DNA from 2 places in the Variovorax sp. GW823-FHT04B03 genome. Region 2 is predicted to be linked to the other one. Evidence: riboswitches for the same ligand, from Rfam matches in the RefSeq annotation. Region 2 holds a riboswitch; the other holds the start of a gene.
What was found. Region 2 has a riboswitch for glycine ahead of AC1RAD_RS02640 (D-amino acid dehydrogenase). Riboswitches for the same ligand answer to the same signal wherever they lie in the genome.
Positions count from the first base shown of each region.

Region 1: another riboswitch for glycine. It lies ahead of gcvT (glycine cleavage system aminomethyltransferase GcvT); the one in region 2 lies ahead of AC1RAD_RS02640 (D-amino acid dehydrogenase).

Region 1 is NZ_JBXAIT010000003.1:685,509-693,684, reverse strand. It holds gene gcvP (aminomethyl-transferring glycine dehydrogenase) at 1-2,435, opposite strand, end outside; gene gcvH (glycine cleavage system protein GcvH) at 2,493-2,864, opposite strand; gene gcvT (glycine cleavage system aminomethyltransferase GcvT) at 2,936-4,108, opposite strand; glycine riboswitch at 4,156-4,260, opposite strand; glycine riboswitch at 4,273-4,363, opposite strand; gene AC1RAD_RS16310 (hypothetical protein) at 4,395-4,931, opposite strand; gene AC1RAD_RS16305 (L,D-transpeptidase Cds6 family protein) at 5,028-5,510, opposite strand; gene AC1RAD_RS16300 (MFS transporter) at 5,673-6,863, opposite strand; gene AC1RAD_RS16295 (AraC family transcriptional regulator) at 6,972-7,751, shown strand; gene AC1RAD_RS16290 (TRAP transporter large permease) at 7,788-8,176, opposite strand, start outside.
Region 2 is NZ_JBXAIT010000001.1:595,704-603,879, forward strand. It holds gene AC1RAD_RS02620 (aminotransferase-like domain-containing protein) at 1-350, shown strand, start outside; gene AC1RAD_RS02625 (PhaM family polyhydroxyalkanoate granule multifunctional regulatory protein) at 415-1,206, shown strand; gene AC1RAD_RS02630 (FIST signal transduction protein) at 1,256-2,536, shown strand; gene AC1RAD_RS02635 (RtcB family protein) at 2,755-4,170, shown strand; gene AC1RAD_RS02640 (D-amino acid dehydrogenase) at 4,189-5,496, opposite strand; glycine riboswitch at 5,588-5,694, opposite strand; glycine riboswitch at 5,739-5,829, opposite strand; gene rfbB (dTDP-glucose 4,6-dehydratase) at 5,948-7,027, shown strand; gene rfbD (dTDP-4-dehydrorhamnose reductase) at 7,024-7,914, shown strand; gene rfbA (glucose-1-phosphate thymidylyltransferase RfbA) at 7,954-8,176, shown strand, end outside.

The DNA of each region.
Region 1 (8,176 bases), on a different contig from region 2:
TTGGGGCTCGCGTACAGCGTGGGGTAGTGGTCCTTCAGGCGGGCGCTGATGTAGTTGGCGCTGAGGATGGCCGTTTCGGTCGCGGCCTGCAGGCCCTTGGCGCCCATCATGCGGCAGTACATCCAGCTGATCGGCAGAACGGCCGCATTGCCCAGCGGCGCGGCCGACACGGCGCCCACGCCATTCGAAGGCACGCCGGCCGTGGCGTGGCCCGGCAGGTAGGGCACGAGGTCCTCGACCACGCAGACCGGACCGACGCCCGGGCCGCCGCCGCCGTGCGGGATGCAGAAGGTCTTGTGCAGGTTCAGGTGGCTCACGTCGCCGCCGAACTCGCCCGGTGCCGCCACGCCGACCAGCGCGTTCATGTTGGCGCCGTCGACGTACACGCGGCCGCCGTGTTCATGCACGAGCTCGCACAGTTCCTTCACGCGGGTTTCGAACACGCCGTGCGTACTGGGGTAGGTGATCATCACGGCGGCCAGGTGGGCGCTGTGCTTTTCGCAGGCGCGCTTCAGGTCGTCCATGTCGACGTTGCCCTGCGCGTCGCAGGCCGTCACCACCACCTGCAGGCCCACCATCTGGGCGCTGGCCGGGTTGGTGCCGTGGGCCGACGAGGGAATCAGGCAGATGTTGCGATGGCCCTGGCCCTTGGCTTCATGGAAGGACTTGATGGCCAGCAGGCCCGCGTACTCGCCCTGCGAGCCCGCGTTGGGCTGCAGGCTGATGCCCGCGTAGCCGGTCGCTTCGCACAGCCAGGCGCGCAGCTGCGCGTCGAGCTGGGCGTAGCCCTGCAGCTGGTCGGCGGGCGCGAAGGGGTGGATGTTGGCGAACTCGGGCCAGGTGATGGGGATCATCTCGCTGGTCGCGTTGAGCTTCATGGTGCAGCTGCCCAGCGGGATCATGCTGCGGTCGAGCGCCAGGTCCTTGTCCGACAGGCTGCGGATGTAGCGCAGCATCGCCGTTTCGCTCTTGTGGGTGTTGAACACCGGGTGCGTGAGGAAGGCGCTGGTGCGGCGCAGGTCCTCGGGAATCAGCGGCGTGGTGTTGGCGGCCAGCTCGTCGAAGCGCGGCATCGCGGTGCCGGCGGGCACGAACAGCGCCCACAGGGTTTCGATGTCGGCGCGCGTCGTGGTTTCGTCGAGCGAGATGCCCAGGTGCTGCTGCAGGCGCTGGCGCAGGTTGACGCCGCCGGCCTGCGCGCGCTCGATGATCGCGGCGGTGTCGTCGCCGGTGCGGATCGTGAGCGAATCGAAGGCGGTGGTGTTCACCGGCTCGCGGCCCATCTGCGACAGGCCCTTGGCGAGGATGGCGGTGAGCACGGCCACGCGCTGCGCGATGCGCGTGAGGCCGTCGGGGCCGTGGTACACGGCGTACATGCTGGCGACCACGGCCGGCAGCACCTGCGCGGTGCAGATGTTCGAGGTGGCCTTCTCGCGGCGGATGTGCTGCTCGCGCGTCTGCAGCGCGAGGCGGTAGGCGGGCTGGCCGTGCGTGTCGACGCTGACGCCGACGAGGCGGCCGGGCAGCGAGCGCTTGAACGAATCGCGGCAGGCCAGGTAGGCAGCATGCGGGCCGCCGTTGCACAGCGGCATGCCGAAGCGCTGCGTGGTGCCGCAGACGATGTCGGCGTCGAACTCGCCGGGGGCGACCAGCAATGTGAGCGCCAGCAGGTCGGCCGCGACGATGAAGGCGGCGTCGCACTGGTGCGCGTGGCCCGCGAGCGGGCGCAGGTCGTGCACGTGGCCGGTGGTGGCGGGGTACTGCGCGAGCACGCCGAAGAACTCGCCGCTCACCATCAGGTGCGGCAGCGTTTCCGACACGGTGCTCACCTTCACCTCGATGCCCAGCGGCGCGGCGCGCGTCTTGATGACTTCGATGGTCTGCGGGTGGCAGTCACCCGACACGAGGAACACGTTGCTCTTGCTCTTCACGCTGCGCTTGGCGAGCGTCATGGCTTCGGCGGCGGCCGTGGCCTCGTCGAGCATCGAGGCGTTGGCGATGGCCATGCCCGTGAGGTCGCACACCATCGTCTGGAAGTTGAGCAGGGCTTCCATGCGGCCCTGCGAGATCTCGGCCTGGTAGGGCGTGTAGGCGGTGTACCAGGCGGGGTTCTCCAGGATGTTGCGCAGGATCACGCCCGGCGTGTGCGTGCCGTAGTAGCCCTGGCCGATGAAGCTCCTGAACACCTTGTTCTTCGACGCCAGCGTCTTCAGCTCGGCCAGCGCGTCGGCCTCGGTGACCGGCGCGGGCAGGCGCATCGGCCGGGCGCGGCGGATGGCCGCCGGCACGATGCCGTCGATGAGCTCCGCGCGCGTTTCCGAGCCGATCACCGGCAGCATGCGCGCCTCGTCCGCTGCATCGATGCCGATGTGGCGGGCGAGGAATTCTTCGGCGTTCTCTAGTTCTTGCAAAGAGGGAAGGGCGGGAATCGGCATGGCGGTGAAGGCTCGGGGAGAAGGAACGAAGGTGCGAGGAAGCTGCTGTTCAGCGGATCAGGATTCGGCGGCGAACTTGTCGTAGCTGGCGGCGTCGAGCAGGGCGTCGAGCTGCGCGGGTTCGCTCAGCTTGACCTTGAAGAACCAGCCGGCGGCCAGCGGGTCGCTGTTGGCCAGCGACGGGTCGGCGCGCAGCGCTTCGTTCACTTCGGTGATCTCGCCCGACACGGGCATGAACACATCGGCGGCGGCCTTCACCGACTCGACCACACCGGCGACCTCGCCTTGCGCGAAGGTCTTGCCCACTTCAGGCAGGTCGACGAACACCACGTCGCCCAGCGCGTCCTGCGCATGCACGGTGATGCCGACGGTGGCGGCGCCGCCTTCGGCCGCCACCCATTCGTGGTCCTTGGTGTATTTGATGCTCATGAAAAAACTCCTCGTGGAAAAAGTGGAATCGGGATGCAGAGCCTAGCCGGGTCTGCGGTGTTCAGTGTCGGTCAGCCGCGGTAGTAGCGCGTCGGCACGAAAGGCATCGTCGACACCTCCATCGGCACCGGCTTGCCGCGCACGATGGCCTGCACGCGCGTGCCGGGCTCGGCGAAGGCGGCGGCCACGTAGCCCATGGCCACGCAGCGGTCGGCCGTGGGGCCGAGCAGGCCGCTGGTGACGGTGCCGATGTCGTGGCCTTCGAGCGACTGCAGCAGCGTGCCGTCGCGCACCGGAATGCGTTCGAGCGCCACGAGGCCGACGCGCTTGCGCGTGAGCGTCTTGTGGTCGGTGTGCCCGGCCGCGCCCGAGGCGACGGCGGTCAGCTGGGCCAGCACCTTGGCCGCGCCCGGGAAGCCGCCTTCGCGCGCACCGCCGGCGCGGCGCACCTTCTGGATCGCCCAGTTGAGCGAGGCTTCGACCGGGGTGGTGGTGGTGTCGATGTCGTTGCCGTACAGGCACAGGCCGGCTTCGAGCCGCAGCGAGTTGCGCGCGCCCAGGCCGACGGGCTTCACTTCGGGCTGGGCCAGCAGCAGGCGGGCGAGGGCGTCGGCGTCCTTGCCAGCCACCGAGATTTCGAAGCCGTCTTCACCGGTGTAGCCGCTGCGGGTGACGAAGGCGGCGATGCCGCCGATCTGCACCGCGCCGCCGGTCATGAACACGAAGCGCTCGATGCCGGGCGACAGCCGCGCCAGCGTGGCCGCGGCCTGAGGGCCTTGCAGTGCGAGCAGGGCGTGGTCGGGCAGTGGCTGCACCTGGCAGCGCGCGCCGATCCTGGCCTGGATGTGGGCGATGTCGGCCACCTTGCAGGCGCCGTTCACGATCACGAAGATCGAACCGTTGCCTTCGTTGAAGAACATCAGGTCGTCGAGGATGCCGCCCTCGTCGTTCAGCAGCAGGCCGTAGCGCTGCTTGCCGGCGGGCAGGTCGATCACGTCGACGGGCATCAGGGTTTCGAAGGCGGCGGCGGCATCGGGGCCGACGAGGCGCAGCTGGCCCATGTGCGAGATGTCGAACAGGCCGGCCGCATCGCGCGTGTGCTTGTGCTCGGCCATCAGGCCGGCCGGGTACTGCACGGGCATGGAATAGCCGGCGAAGGGCACCATTCGGGCGCCGAGCTCCACGTGGAGGTCGTACAGCGGGGTCTTGAGAAGTTGGGCGTCGGAAGCGGAGGAAGCGGCCACGGGGCACTCCAAAGGGGCAGTCGAAATCCATGGCTGCAACGCCACGGGCCACCCCTGCTGTCCGCTTTACCTGAGAGATTCGCCCCACGATCGGGGTTTGCTCCTTCGGTGGGCCGCGTGCAATGCCACGGCCTCTCTCCAGCAAGGAAACGCCGGTGGTTGCCGGCGTCTTGTCAGTCCTTTTGCCTGAGCGTTCGGGGAACCCCTGCGCCTTCGGCGGCCCCGTCGCGCGGGGCTCTCTCCTGACCCGGCGAGTGTAGTGGATCGCGGGGCCGGGGCTGGCGGCTCAGTGCACGGTTTCGGCCGGCGGCAGCAGCTTGTCGATGCGCTCGCGCAGCGAGTCGGCGCGCTCGGGGCCGGCGGCTTTCTCGATCTCGGAGAGCATCAGCGCGGCGATGGTCAGCATGGCCTCGCGGTCGCGGGCCTCGCGCAAGGCGTCGCGCATCTGGTTGGCGAAGCGCGGGTCGCGGCGCACGAACATGCGCTCGCAGATGTCGAACAGGAACATGCGCGTGGTGGCCAGCGAGCGCTTGCCGTCGAAGCTGTCGGCCGAGGTGGCGACCTGGATCGGCTCGGCGGCGGGGACGGGCGTGGGGGCCGGTGCGGGCGGTGGCGCGACCGGTCGTGCGACCTGCAGGTAGCCGCGCTGCATCAGCCCCTGGATCGCCTGCTCGGCCTCGACGCGGCTGGGGAACAGCGGGCTGAAGTCGGTCAGCGAGCGCCGGCCGTCGGCCATGAGCAGCAGGGCGCGCTCACGCTGGCTGAGCGTGCGCTGCCCGGCCTGGAGTTCGTCGCGTGCCTTCTCGGTCTTGGTGGGGAACATGGCGGCCACAGCTTTCGGAGGTCGAAGGCTGCAGCATCGTTGCAAGTGGTGACATCTTCGTGAACCATTTGCCTTACAGGGACAAGGCGGCGCGCGTCAGTTGCCCGCGCTCTCCTTGCGGATCAGCCAGCGCGTGCCCACGCGCTGCAGCTCGAGCGTCTTGCGGTCGGTCTCGGTGAGTGCGTCGGCGCTGTAAATCTGCCGGAACTGCGCGCTGGCCGAGGTGCCCTGAACGCTGATCACCAGCCCCTCGATGCCCACGCTGATGCGCGACTTGCCCGTGATGCGGGCGCGCCGGTCGGCCTCCCAGCGCTCGCGGGTCTGGCCGCGCGCGGGGGTGAAGTCGCTCGCGTAGGCGGCGAGGTAGCGCTCGACGTCGCGCGCGGACCAGGCGGCGGCCCAGGCGCGCACGGCGGTTTCTACTTCGGCGAGGTGGGTGACGGGATTGATGGGGTTGGCGGGGGCGGCTGCTGGTGCAACGGCTGCAACGGGCGCGGCGGCCGGCGTGGCCGCGATACCGGCGGTGGCCAGCAAGCCGGCAGCGACAAGGCTGCTGCCCTGGGCGACGATTCGGTGCATGGCGTCCTTCTCTTTCCTTCTTCTTGTCTGTCAGGCTCGACGTCGAAGCTTGCGTCGATTCTGGCAGTGAAAGAGGAGGCGTGCGGCGTTGAATCGCCCACGGATTTCGGTGGTCCGTGGTTCAGGGCGCGTCCATAGGACACCGGGAGCGCGGGGCAGGGCTCAGGCCGCCGCAGCCTCGCCCGCCATCACCTGCACCGTCCGATTGCGAAGCCGCAAGGCCAGCACGGTTGCGACGCACAGCACGCACAACACCACCGTGAGCGTGACGCCGAGTCCGCGCGCATCCGACAGCAGGCCGAACAGGGGCGACACCAGTCCGCCGACCGAGAGCGCGAGACCGAGCGTGATGCCGCTGGCGGTGGCCGGGTTGCGCGGCAGGTAGTCCTGCGCGAGCGTCACCTGCGCGGCGAAGGGCAGGAACATGCTCATGCCGAGCCATGCGGTGCAGGCCAGCGCCGCGGCAGGCGTCGAGGCGAGCACGAGGCCTGCCATCGCCGGCAGCGCGAGCAGGTAGCCGCAGCGGATCGTGCCCATGCGCCCGATACGGTCGCCGAGCCAGCCGCCGGCCAGCGTGCCCACGGCCCCTGCGGCGGTGAAGGCGGTGAGCGCCGCGGCGCCCTGGAAGGTGCTGCCGTGCAGGTCGCGCGTGATGCGCAGCGAGAGCATCGACAGCACGGTGACATACGGGATCGACCAGCCCACGATGGTCGCCACCAGCAGGCTGAAGGCGCGCCAGTCGTTGTGCGGTTTGAGCACCTGGGCGCGGGCCTGCGCTGCGCGCGCTGCCGTTGCCGCGTGCTGGGCGGCCGCGCTGCGTCGTGCGTTCGCCGCGACCCACACCACGCCCATCGCCAGCGCGGGAATGCCCAGCAGGTAGCTGCGCGACAGGCTGCCGCCGCCGACGACCGTGGCCGCCAGCACGGGCGCGAACGAGGCGCCGATGGTGCCGCCCACCGAGAACACGCTCATCGCCTTCTGCGAGGCGCCGCCGGCCGCGCGCGCGGCCACGGTGGCGGGCGGGTGGTAGGCCGCGATGCCCAGCCCGCACAGCGCGACCGCGATCCAGGTCAGCAGGTAGCTCTGGCTCAGGCCCGCCAGCACCACGCCCAGCGCCGCCACCAGGAAGCCCACGGGCACCAGCCAGGCGCGCGGGTGGCGGTCGGCGTACAGGCCGAACAGCGGCTGCACCACGCTCGACAGCCCGGTGGCCGCCAGCATCAGGCCGCTCACGGCCGTGTAGCTGTAGCCGCGCTCCAGCACCATGAAGGGCAGCAGCGCGGGCACGAGGCCCTGGTAGAGGTCGTTGACGGCGTGGGTGCCGGTGAGCAGCCCGAGTCGGCGCGTGTTCATGCGATGGCTTCTTTCTTCGATGTCCGGTTTGAGAAAAAGGGAGGAAAAGCCATCGTAGGAAGACACGGAAAGATGTTCTCGCTACGAATGTGCAAACATCGTCGTGAAATGGACAAACTGAATCTGCGCCCCGACGAGGGCGAATCGACCCCGCGCGCGGTCGCCGTGCTGGCCACCGATCCGGCGGGCGACGCCTTCATTCCGCCGCATGCGCACCGGCGCGGGCAGCTCATTCATGCGATCTCGGGCGTGATGATGGTCGGCGCGGCGGCCGGCAGCTGGGTGGTGCCGCCGGGGCGCGGCGTCTGGGTGCCGCCGGGCATGACGCACCAGATCCGCATGGCGGGCGAGGTGAAGATGCGCACCGTCTTCGTCGAGCCCGGCACGCGCGCCGACCTGGGCGCCGAGTGCCGCGTGATCCACGTGGGGGCGCTGTTGCGCGAGCTGATCGTGGCGGCCGTGTCGCTGCCGCTGGACTACCCGCCGGGCGGGCGCGACGAGCGCGTGATGGAGCTGATCCTCGACGAGATCGAGGCCGCGCCCGCGCTGTCGCTGCATGTGCCGATGCCGCGCCACGCACGCCTGGCCGCGCTGTGCGAGGCGCTGATCCGCGACCCCGCGCAGCCCGCCACGCTCGACGGCTGGGCCGCGCGGCTGCACATGAATGCGCGCACGCTGGCGAGGCTGTTCGAGCGCGAGACCGGCATGACCTTCGGTGCGTGGTGCCGGCAGGCGCGGCTGCTGCTGAGCCTGCCGCGGCTGGCCGCGGGCGCGTCGATCCTGGAGGTGGCACTGGCGCACGGCTACGAGAGCCCGAGCGCCTTCACCGCGATGTTCCGCCGCACGCTCGGCGTGCCGCCGAGCCAGTACCTGCACCCGCCGGCCTGAGGCGGGTGAAGGCGTGGGCGGGAGCGGCCTGCGCCGCTACTTGAACCCGAGCGCGCGCGGCAGCCAGGTGCTGAGCATCGGCACGAAGGTCAGCAGCATCAGCACCGCGCCGTGCGCCCACAGGAAGGGCACCAGCTCTTTCACCAGTGCCGACATCGGCACCTTCGACACGTTGCAGGTCACGAACAGCAGCCCGCCCACCGGCGGCGTGATCATGCCCAGCGTGAGGTTGAAGATCACGATCATCGCGAAGTGCACCGGGTCGACGCCCAGCTTGATCGCCACCGGCGCAAGGATCGGCGCCAGCACCATCACGCCCGGCAGCGGCTCGATGAAGATGCCGAACAGGAGCAGGAACACGTTGACGATGATCAGGAACATCCACGGCGAGAGGTTCATGCTGATGAGCCATTCGGCCATCTGCT
Region 2 (8,176 bases):
CCACGCTGTTCGAGCGGGCGCTGTCGTGGTGCATCGACCAGGGCCAGCTGCGCCGCCATTCGGAGCGCGTGCGCATCCGCCTGGACGGCGCGCGCGGCCGCGCGGTGAAGCTGGCCATGTCGCACGGCTGCACCTTCGCCTCGGAGCCGGCGGGGCTGTTCGGCTGGGTCGACACGGGCGTGGACACCGACGCGCTCACGCAACGCATGCTCGACCAGGGCTACCTGCTGGCGCCGGGTTCGCTGTTCCATGCGCGCCGCCCGCCGAGCACGATGATGCGGATCAACTTCGCGACCTCGCAGGACGCGAATTTCTGGAAGGTTTTCAGCCGGGTCAGGGACGAGCTCTGATTCGCTGGCAAGGGGCTTGGAGTAAGCTGGCAACACAAGAAAACCCAGCCAGGAGACCTCCCGCATGAGCAACGCCAGCAAACCCTTCGACTTCAGCCAGTTCGTCCCCGGATTCGACTTCCTGAAGAACCTCGCCGGCGGTGCCGCCGCGGGCTCCGGCGCGGTGCCCGGCATCCCCAGCCTCGCGAGTTGGGTCGCGCCGACCATGAGCGTCGAAGAGGTCGACAAGCGCATCCAGGAACTCAAGACGGTCCAGTACTGGCTCGAACAGAACGGCCACGCGCTCAAGGCGACCATCCAGGCGCTCGAGGTGCAGAAGATGACGCTGTCGACCCTGCGCGGCATGAACGTGCGGATGGAAGACATCGCCAGCGCGTTCACCAAGCAGGCTGCGGCCATGGCGCCGGCACCTGCACCGGCTCCCGCCCCGGCCCCCGCACCGCGGCCCGAACCGGAAGCTGTCGAGGAAGAGGAAGAAGAGTTCGACGAGGCCGAGGAAGAAGCGGAAGAAGAGGAAACCCCGGCGCCGAAGAAGACCTCGCGCGCCAAGCCCGCAGCGTCCAACGGCGCCGCCGGGGTGGTCGACCCGATGCAATGGTGGGGCTCGCTCACCGAGCAGTTCCAGCAGATCGCGAGCACGGCGCTGCAGGATGCGGCGCAGCTCAAGGTGCCGGCCATGGCGCAGCCGCTGGCCGACGCCGTGGGGCAGGTCATCGGCAAGGCGACGGCGGCGCGCAAGCCGGCCGCCAAGACCGCCGCGAAGAAGGCCGCAGCGAAAAAAGCCGCGCCGGCACCCGCCGCGCGCAAGAAAACCACGTCCACCGCCGCGCGCAAGCGAACCTCCGGCCGGCGCTGACGTCTCACAGACACCTTTCCAGACGACGACGCACGGGTCGGTACGCACCATGAAACTGTTTCCCACCGGCCATGCCACCCACCCGCAATGGCGCATGGCCGCCGGCCTCGTGCTGGCCCAGTTGCGCGCGCAGATGGCGCTGCCCGACTACGCGTCGAACCCGACGCTCGGGCTGCTCTACATCACCGACCACTACGCGGCCGAGGCGCAGGAGATTCTCGATCACCTGAGCGCCGAACTGCCCGAGGTCACCGACTGGTCGGGCACCGTCGGCATCGGCGTGTCGGCCAACAACGCCGAGTACTTCGATGAGCCCGGCCTGAGCCTGATGCTGTGCGCGCTGCCCAGCGACCAGTACCGCGTGTTCTCCGGCGTGGCGCCGCTGGGCAGTTCCGAAATGAGCGGCTTCGAGGCGCACACCGCGCTCGTGCACGCCGACCCGGCCACACCCGACCTGGGCGAGCTCATCGGCGAGATGGCGGGCCGAACCGACACCGGCTACCTGTTCGGCGGGCTCTCGTCCGGCCGCGGCGGGGCGCTGCAGTTCGCGGTCGGCGGCAACGGCAACATCCGCGGCCACGGCGCGGCGGGTGGCGTGTTCTCGGGCGGCTTGTCGGGCGTGGTGTTCGGCGAGGGCGTGCGGCTGGTGTCGCGCGTCACGCAGGGCTGCCAGCCGCTGCGCACCGGCGGCGCGCGCGAGCGCGAGATCACCGAGGCCGACGGGAACCTGCTGCTGTCGCTCGACGGCGAGCCGGCGCTCGACGTGCTGCTGGCCGACCTGCAGGTGTCGCTGGACCGGCCGCAGGAAGCCATCGACGCCGTGCGCAACACGCTGGTCGGCCTGGCCGACGCGGGCAGCGACGGCATCCGCCGCACCGGCGACCTGGGCGCCGACGTGCTGGTGCGCCACATCATCGGCCTCGACCCGACGCGGCGCGGCATCGCCATTGCCGACAACGCCGAGGCCGGCATGCGGCTGAGTTTCTGCCGCCGCAACGCGCAGGCGGCGCGCGCCGACCTGATGCGCATCTGCGCCGAGATCCGCGAAGAGCTCGAGCCCGAAGAACAGACGCTGGCCACCGCGCGCGCCGTGGCGGCCGGCGAGGCCGAGGCCGCACCGCATCCGGCGCGGCGCATCGCGGGCGCGGTGTACGTGAGCTGCTCGGGGCGCGGCGGCCCGCACTTCGGTGCGCCGGGCGCCGAACTGCAGATCGTGCGGCATGCGCTGGGCGACGTGCCGCTGGTCGGCTTCTTCGCCGCCGGCGAGATCGCACGCCATCACCTGTACGGCTACACCGGCGTGCTGACGGTGTTCACCGCGCCGGACTGACTGACTGACGGACTGATGGGAAAAAACGACGCGCGCGCCTGCGCCCTGTGTTCGCAAGTGCTTCGCGTCGCTAGAATCCGCCCGCTTTCTTGAATCTCTGCTGCTGCAAGAAAGAGTGATCCGCGCGCCCCGAGGCACGCGGTCGATCTCTTTCGCCCCGCCACGCGATGTGACGGGGCCCGGAAACCGACACGGTTTCCCCGAATGGAATTGCAGCCATGGGCAGCCCCACCCACAGTCATTTTTCGAGACTCCAGCGCGCCTTTTCGCGCGCCCACATCGCCGTCGACTACCGCGACGGCATCTATCACTTACGCAACGAAGCCGCGCAGGCGACCGTTCTTCTGCCGCAGAGCCTGCCGCTGGAAGAAAAAGCCGTGAACCAGCTGCTGGCCTTTGCCAGCGTGCGATCGCCCGACGGCGCGCACGGCGTGTGCAAGGCCTGCGCGACGCCGGACTTTCATCCGGGCTCGGTCGCGCCGGTGGGCAGCGTCGTCGCCACCGATGGCGACTTCGTGATCCCCGCCGCGGTCGGCACCGACATCAACTGCGGCATGCGCCTGCTGACCACCGGCCTCACGCTGGACCAGGTGGCGCCGCACAAGACGCAGCTGCTCGCGCGGCTCACGCGCAGCCTGCTCGACAACGGGCGCGACGTGCCGGTGCACACGGCGGCGTTTCGCGCGCTGTTCGACGACGGGCCGGCCGCGTTCCTGGACGCCGTGCGCAACGAGGGGCTCTGGGCGACCTGCGACCGCGACCGGCTGCAGGCCGAGATCGGCGCGTGCATCGGCCTGGCGAGCTTCGGCGGGCAGTCGCGGCACGCACCGTCGGCCTACACCGGCGCGCGCCACGAGGTGTTCCGCGATCCGTGCCTGGGCACGCCGGGCAGCGGCAACCACTTCGTCGAACTGCAGGTCGTCGACCAGGTGATGGACCGGCACGCGGCCTACCGCGCGGGGCTCAAGGCGGGCGAGGTCGTGGTGATGATCCACAGCGGCTCGCGCGACATCGGGTTCCATGTCGGTGGCCGCTGGATGGACCGCGCGCGGGCCGAGTGGCCGCAAGGCCTGCGCCATCCGAAGAGCGGTCTGTACGGCCTGGCCGGGCCGTTGGCGCAGGAGTACCTCGAGGCCATGGGCGTGGCCGCGCGCTATGCGTGGGCCAACCGCGTCGTGCTGGCCGAGCTGGTGCGCAAGGACTTCGCCGAGCTGCTGGGCGCCACGGCGTCGACGCTGGTGGTCGACGTGCCGCACAACGTGGTGCTGCGCGAGCACGGCATGAACATCCATCGCAAGGGCGCGACGCCGGCGCACGCGGGCGACCTCGCGCTGATCCCCGGGTCGATGGGCGATCACTCGTACCTCGCGACCGGGCTGGGGCATGAGGACTGGCTGTGGTCGTGCAGCCATGGTGCCGGCCGGCGCATGCGTCGGCAGGAGGTGCGCGCGATGCGGCCCGCACCCGGCGACGCCGATGCCAGCTGGCAATGCGTGACCTTGCGCGAGGAGCGCCGCATCGAAGAGGCGCCGCAGGCCTACAAGCCGATCGGCGCGGTGATCGAGGCGCAGGAAAGCGCGGGGCTCATCCGCTGCGCCGTGCGGCTCAAGCCCTGGGTCACGTTCAAGGCGTGACCCAGGGCGCGTGGCGTGTCAGCCCAGTGCGGGCTGCACGGCGCGCGGCGCGGGCGCCGGCATGCCGGCGAACGCGAAATCGACCTCGGGCGCGAGCCCGCTCACGATGCGCGCGATCGACTTGCCCGAGCCGCAGGCGTGCGTCCAGCCGAGCGTGCCGTGGCCGGTGTTGAGGAACAGGTTCGGCAGCTTGGTCTTGCCGATCAACGGCACGTTGCTCGGCGTGGCCGGGCGCAGGCCGGTCCAGAACTGCGCGCGCTCGGTGTCGCCGGCGCCGGGGAAGAGTTCTTCGACGCGCCGCACGATGGCTTCGCAACGCACGCGGTTCAGGTCGCGGTCGTAGCCGTTGAGTTCGGCCGTGCCGGCGATGCGCAGGCGGTCGCCCGACTCGGATGTGTAGCGCGAGAACACCAGCTTGTATTCGTCGTCGGTGAGCGAGACCTGGTGTGCCTTCGACGCGTCCTTCACGGGCAGCGTCACCGAGTAGCCCTTGGCCGGGTAGATCGGCAGGCGGATGCCCAGCGGCGCGGCGTACAGCGGGCTCAGCGAACCCATCGCGAGCACGAAGGCATCGCCGCGGATGCGTTGGAAGCGGCCTTCGTTGTCGGTCGCCTCGACGTGGTCGATGCTGCCACCGGCTTCGCGCAGCGCGGTCACCGTGTGGCTCATGAGGAACTTCACGCCGGCCGCCTCGGCCAGCTTCACCAGCTCACGCGCGAAGCGGTTGGCGTCGCCCGATTCGTCTTCGGCGGTGTAGGTGGCGCCGGCGAGTTGGGGGCGAATGTGGGCGAGGGCGGGTTCGATCTTGATGGCCTCGTCGGCCGAGATGACCAGCCGCTCGCAGCCCAGGGCGCGCATCTGCTCGGCGGGCGCGAGGGCGCCATCGAATTCTTTTTGCGTCGTGTAGAAGTGCAGGATGCCTTGCGTGCGCTGGTCATAGTTCAGGCCGGTGTCTCGACGCAATTGCTGCAACATTTCCCGGCTGTATGTACCGAGACGAACGATCTGTTCGATGTTGTGGCGGGTGCGCGCGGGGGTGCATTCGCGCAAAAACTGCAGGCCCCAGAGCCACTGGCGCATGTCGGCGCGGATGCGAAAGAGCAGCGGCGCATCTTCCTTGCCGAGCCATTGCAGCACCTTCAGCGGCGCGCTCGGATTGGCCCACGGTTCGGCATGGCTGACCGAGATCTGGCCGCCGTTGGCGAAGCTGGTTTCGGCGGCCGGGGTGGCCTGCCGGTCGATCACGGTCACCTCGTGGCCGAGTTGCTGGAGGTAGTAGGCCGAAGTCACGCCGAGCAGGCCGGCGCCAAGAACGATCACACGCATTGCAAGTACCTTTGAGTTTGCAGCGCTTGAACGGCGGGCGTGGAGTGCTATTGAACCAATAGCAAGCAACCGGACGACCGATGTCCAAGTTGCCGCTCCCCCTGTCCTCGGTACCTGAGAGATTCACCCTGCTGCACCCGCAGCGGGTTTGCTCCTTCGGTGCGCCACATGGCGTGGCGGCTCTCCAGACGGCTGTATCGATGAGTGCAGTACTGACCCCTTGCCGAAGTTCCGTGGCGTTGCCTGGAATTTCGTCGGGCCGACCTGAGCGTTTATGGGAGTTTGCGCCTTCGGTAGGGCCTCCGTGGAGGCCCGCTCTCCTGCAATTGTTGGCGATTGTAGGCGGGCCCCGCAAGCCGGCCAAGCCCTGTACATCGGCACTTCACACCGATGGGATAATTGAATGTTGATTTTTGGTAAAGCAAACTTTTTTCTACATGCAGGGGACTCCATGATCCTGGTTACCGGCGGCGCAGGCTTCATTGGCGCCAATTTCGTGCTCGACTGGATCGCGCAGGGCAACGAGCCCGTCGTGAACCTCGACAAGCTGACCTACGCAGGCAACCTCGAGACCCTGGCGTCGCTCAAGGGCAACGCGAACCACGTCTTCGTGCAAGGCGACATCGGCGACAGCGCGCTGCTCGATCGCCTGCTGGCCGAGCACAAACCCCGCGCCGTCGTGAACTTTGCCGCGGAATCGCACGTGGATCGTTCGATCCATGGCCCGGAAGACTTCGTGCAGACCAACGTGCTCGGCACCTTCCGCCTGCTCGAATCGGTGCGCGGCTACTGGAACGCCCTGCCGGCCGACCAGAAGGCGGCCTTCCGCTTCCTGCACGTGTCGACCGACGAGGTCTACGGCTCGCTCTCCAAGACCGACCCGGCCTTCACCGAAGAGAACAAGTACGAGCCCAACAGCCCGTACTCGGCCAGCAAGGCCGCCAGCGACCACCTCGTGCGCGCCTGGCACCACACCTACGGCCTGCCGGTGGTCACCACCAACTGCTCGAACAACTACGGCCCGTTCCACTTCCCCGAGAAGCTGATCCCGCTGATGATCGTCAACGCGCTGGCTGGCAAGAACCTGCCCGTGTACGGCGACGGCATGCAGGTGCGCGACTGGCTCTACGTGAAGGACCACTGCAGCGCCATCCGCCGCGTGCTCGAAGCCGGCAAGCTCGGCGAGACCTACAACGTCGGCGGCTGGAACGAGAAGCCCAACATCGAGATCGTCAACACCGTGTGCGCGCTGCTCGACGAACTGAGCCCCCGCGCCGACGGCAAGCCGTACAAGGAGCAGATCACCTACGTCACGGACCGCCCGGGCCACGACCGCCGCTACGCCATCGATGCACGCAAGCTCGAACGCGAACTCGGCTGGAAGCCCGCCGAGACCTTCGACACCGGCATCCGCAAGACCGTCCAGTGGTACCTCGCGAACGGCGAGTGGGTGCGCAACGTGCAAAGCGGCGCGTACCGCGAATGGGTCGAGAAGCAATACGACGCTGCGCCTGCAAAGGCTTCCGCATGAAGTTGCTGCTGCTCGGCAAAGGTGGACAGGTCGGCTGGGAGCTGCAGCGCAGCCTCGCGCCGCTCGGCGAAGTGGTCGCACTGGACTTCGACAGCACCGACTTCCACGCCGACTTCAGCCGCCCCGAGCAGCTGGCCGCCACGGTGCTGGCGGTGCGCCCCGACGTCATCGTCAATGCCGCCGCGCACACCGCCGTCGACAAGGCCGAGAGCGAGCCCGACTTCGCGCGCAAGCTCAACGCCACCTCGCCCGGCGTGGTGGCCGAGGCCGCGCAGCAGATCGGCGCGCTGATGGTGCATTACTCCACCGACTACGTCTTCGACGGCAGCGGCACCAAGCCCTGGAAAGAAGAAGACGCGACCGGCCCGCTCAGCGTGTACGGCCAGACCAAGCTCGAAGGCGAGCAATTGGTGGCGCAGCATTGCGCGAAGCACCTGATCTTTCGCACCAGCTGGGTGTACGCCGCACGCGGCGGCAACTTCGCCAAGACCATGCTGCGCCTGGCCAAGGAGCGCGACAAGCTCACGGTCATCGACGACCAGTTCGGCGCCCCGACCGGTGCCGAGCTGCTGGCCGACATCACCGCGCACGCCATCCGCGCCACCTTGCAAGACCCGGCCAAGGCCGGCCTGTACCACGCCATCGCCGGCGGCGAGACCACGTGGCACGGTTACGCGCGATTCGTGCTCGAGATGGCGCAGCAGGCCGGCGTCGAACTCAAGGCCGGCCCGCAGGCCGTGGAGGCCGTGCCCACCAGCGCCTTTCCGACGCCCGCGAAGCGGCCGCACAACTCGCGGCTCGACACCACCAAGCTGCAGACCTCCTTCGGCCTGCGACTGCCGCCTTGGCAGGAAGGCGTGGCACGCATGCTGCGCGAGACGCTCTGACCGACTGATTTTTCCCGGCCTCCCACACTAGAAGACCCCATGACGCAACGCAAAGGCATCATCCTTGCCGGTGGCTCCGGCACCCGCCTGCACCCGGCCACGCTCGCCATGAGCAAGCAACTGCTGCCGGTGTACGACAAGCCCATGATCTATTACCCGCTGAGCACCCTGATGCTCGGCGGCATGCGCGACATCCTCATCATCAGCACGCCGCAGGACACGCCGCGCTTCCAACAGCTGCTGGGTGACGGCAGCCAATGGG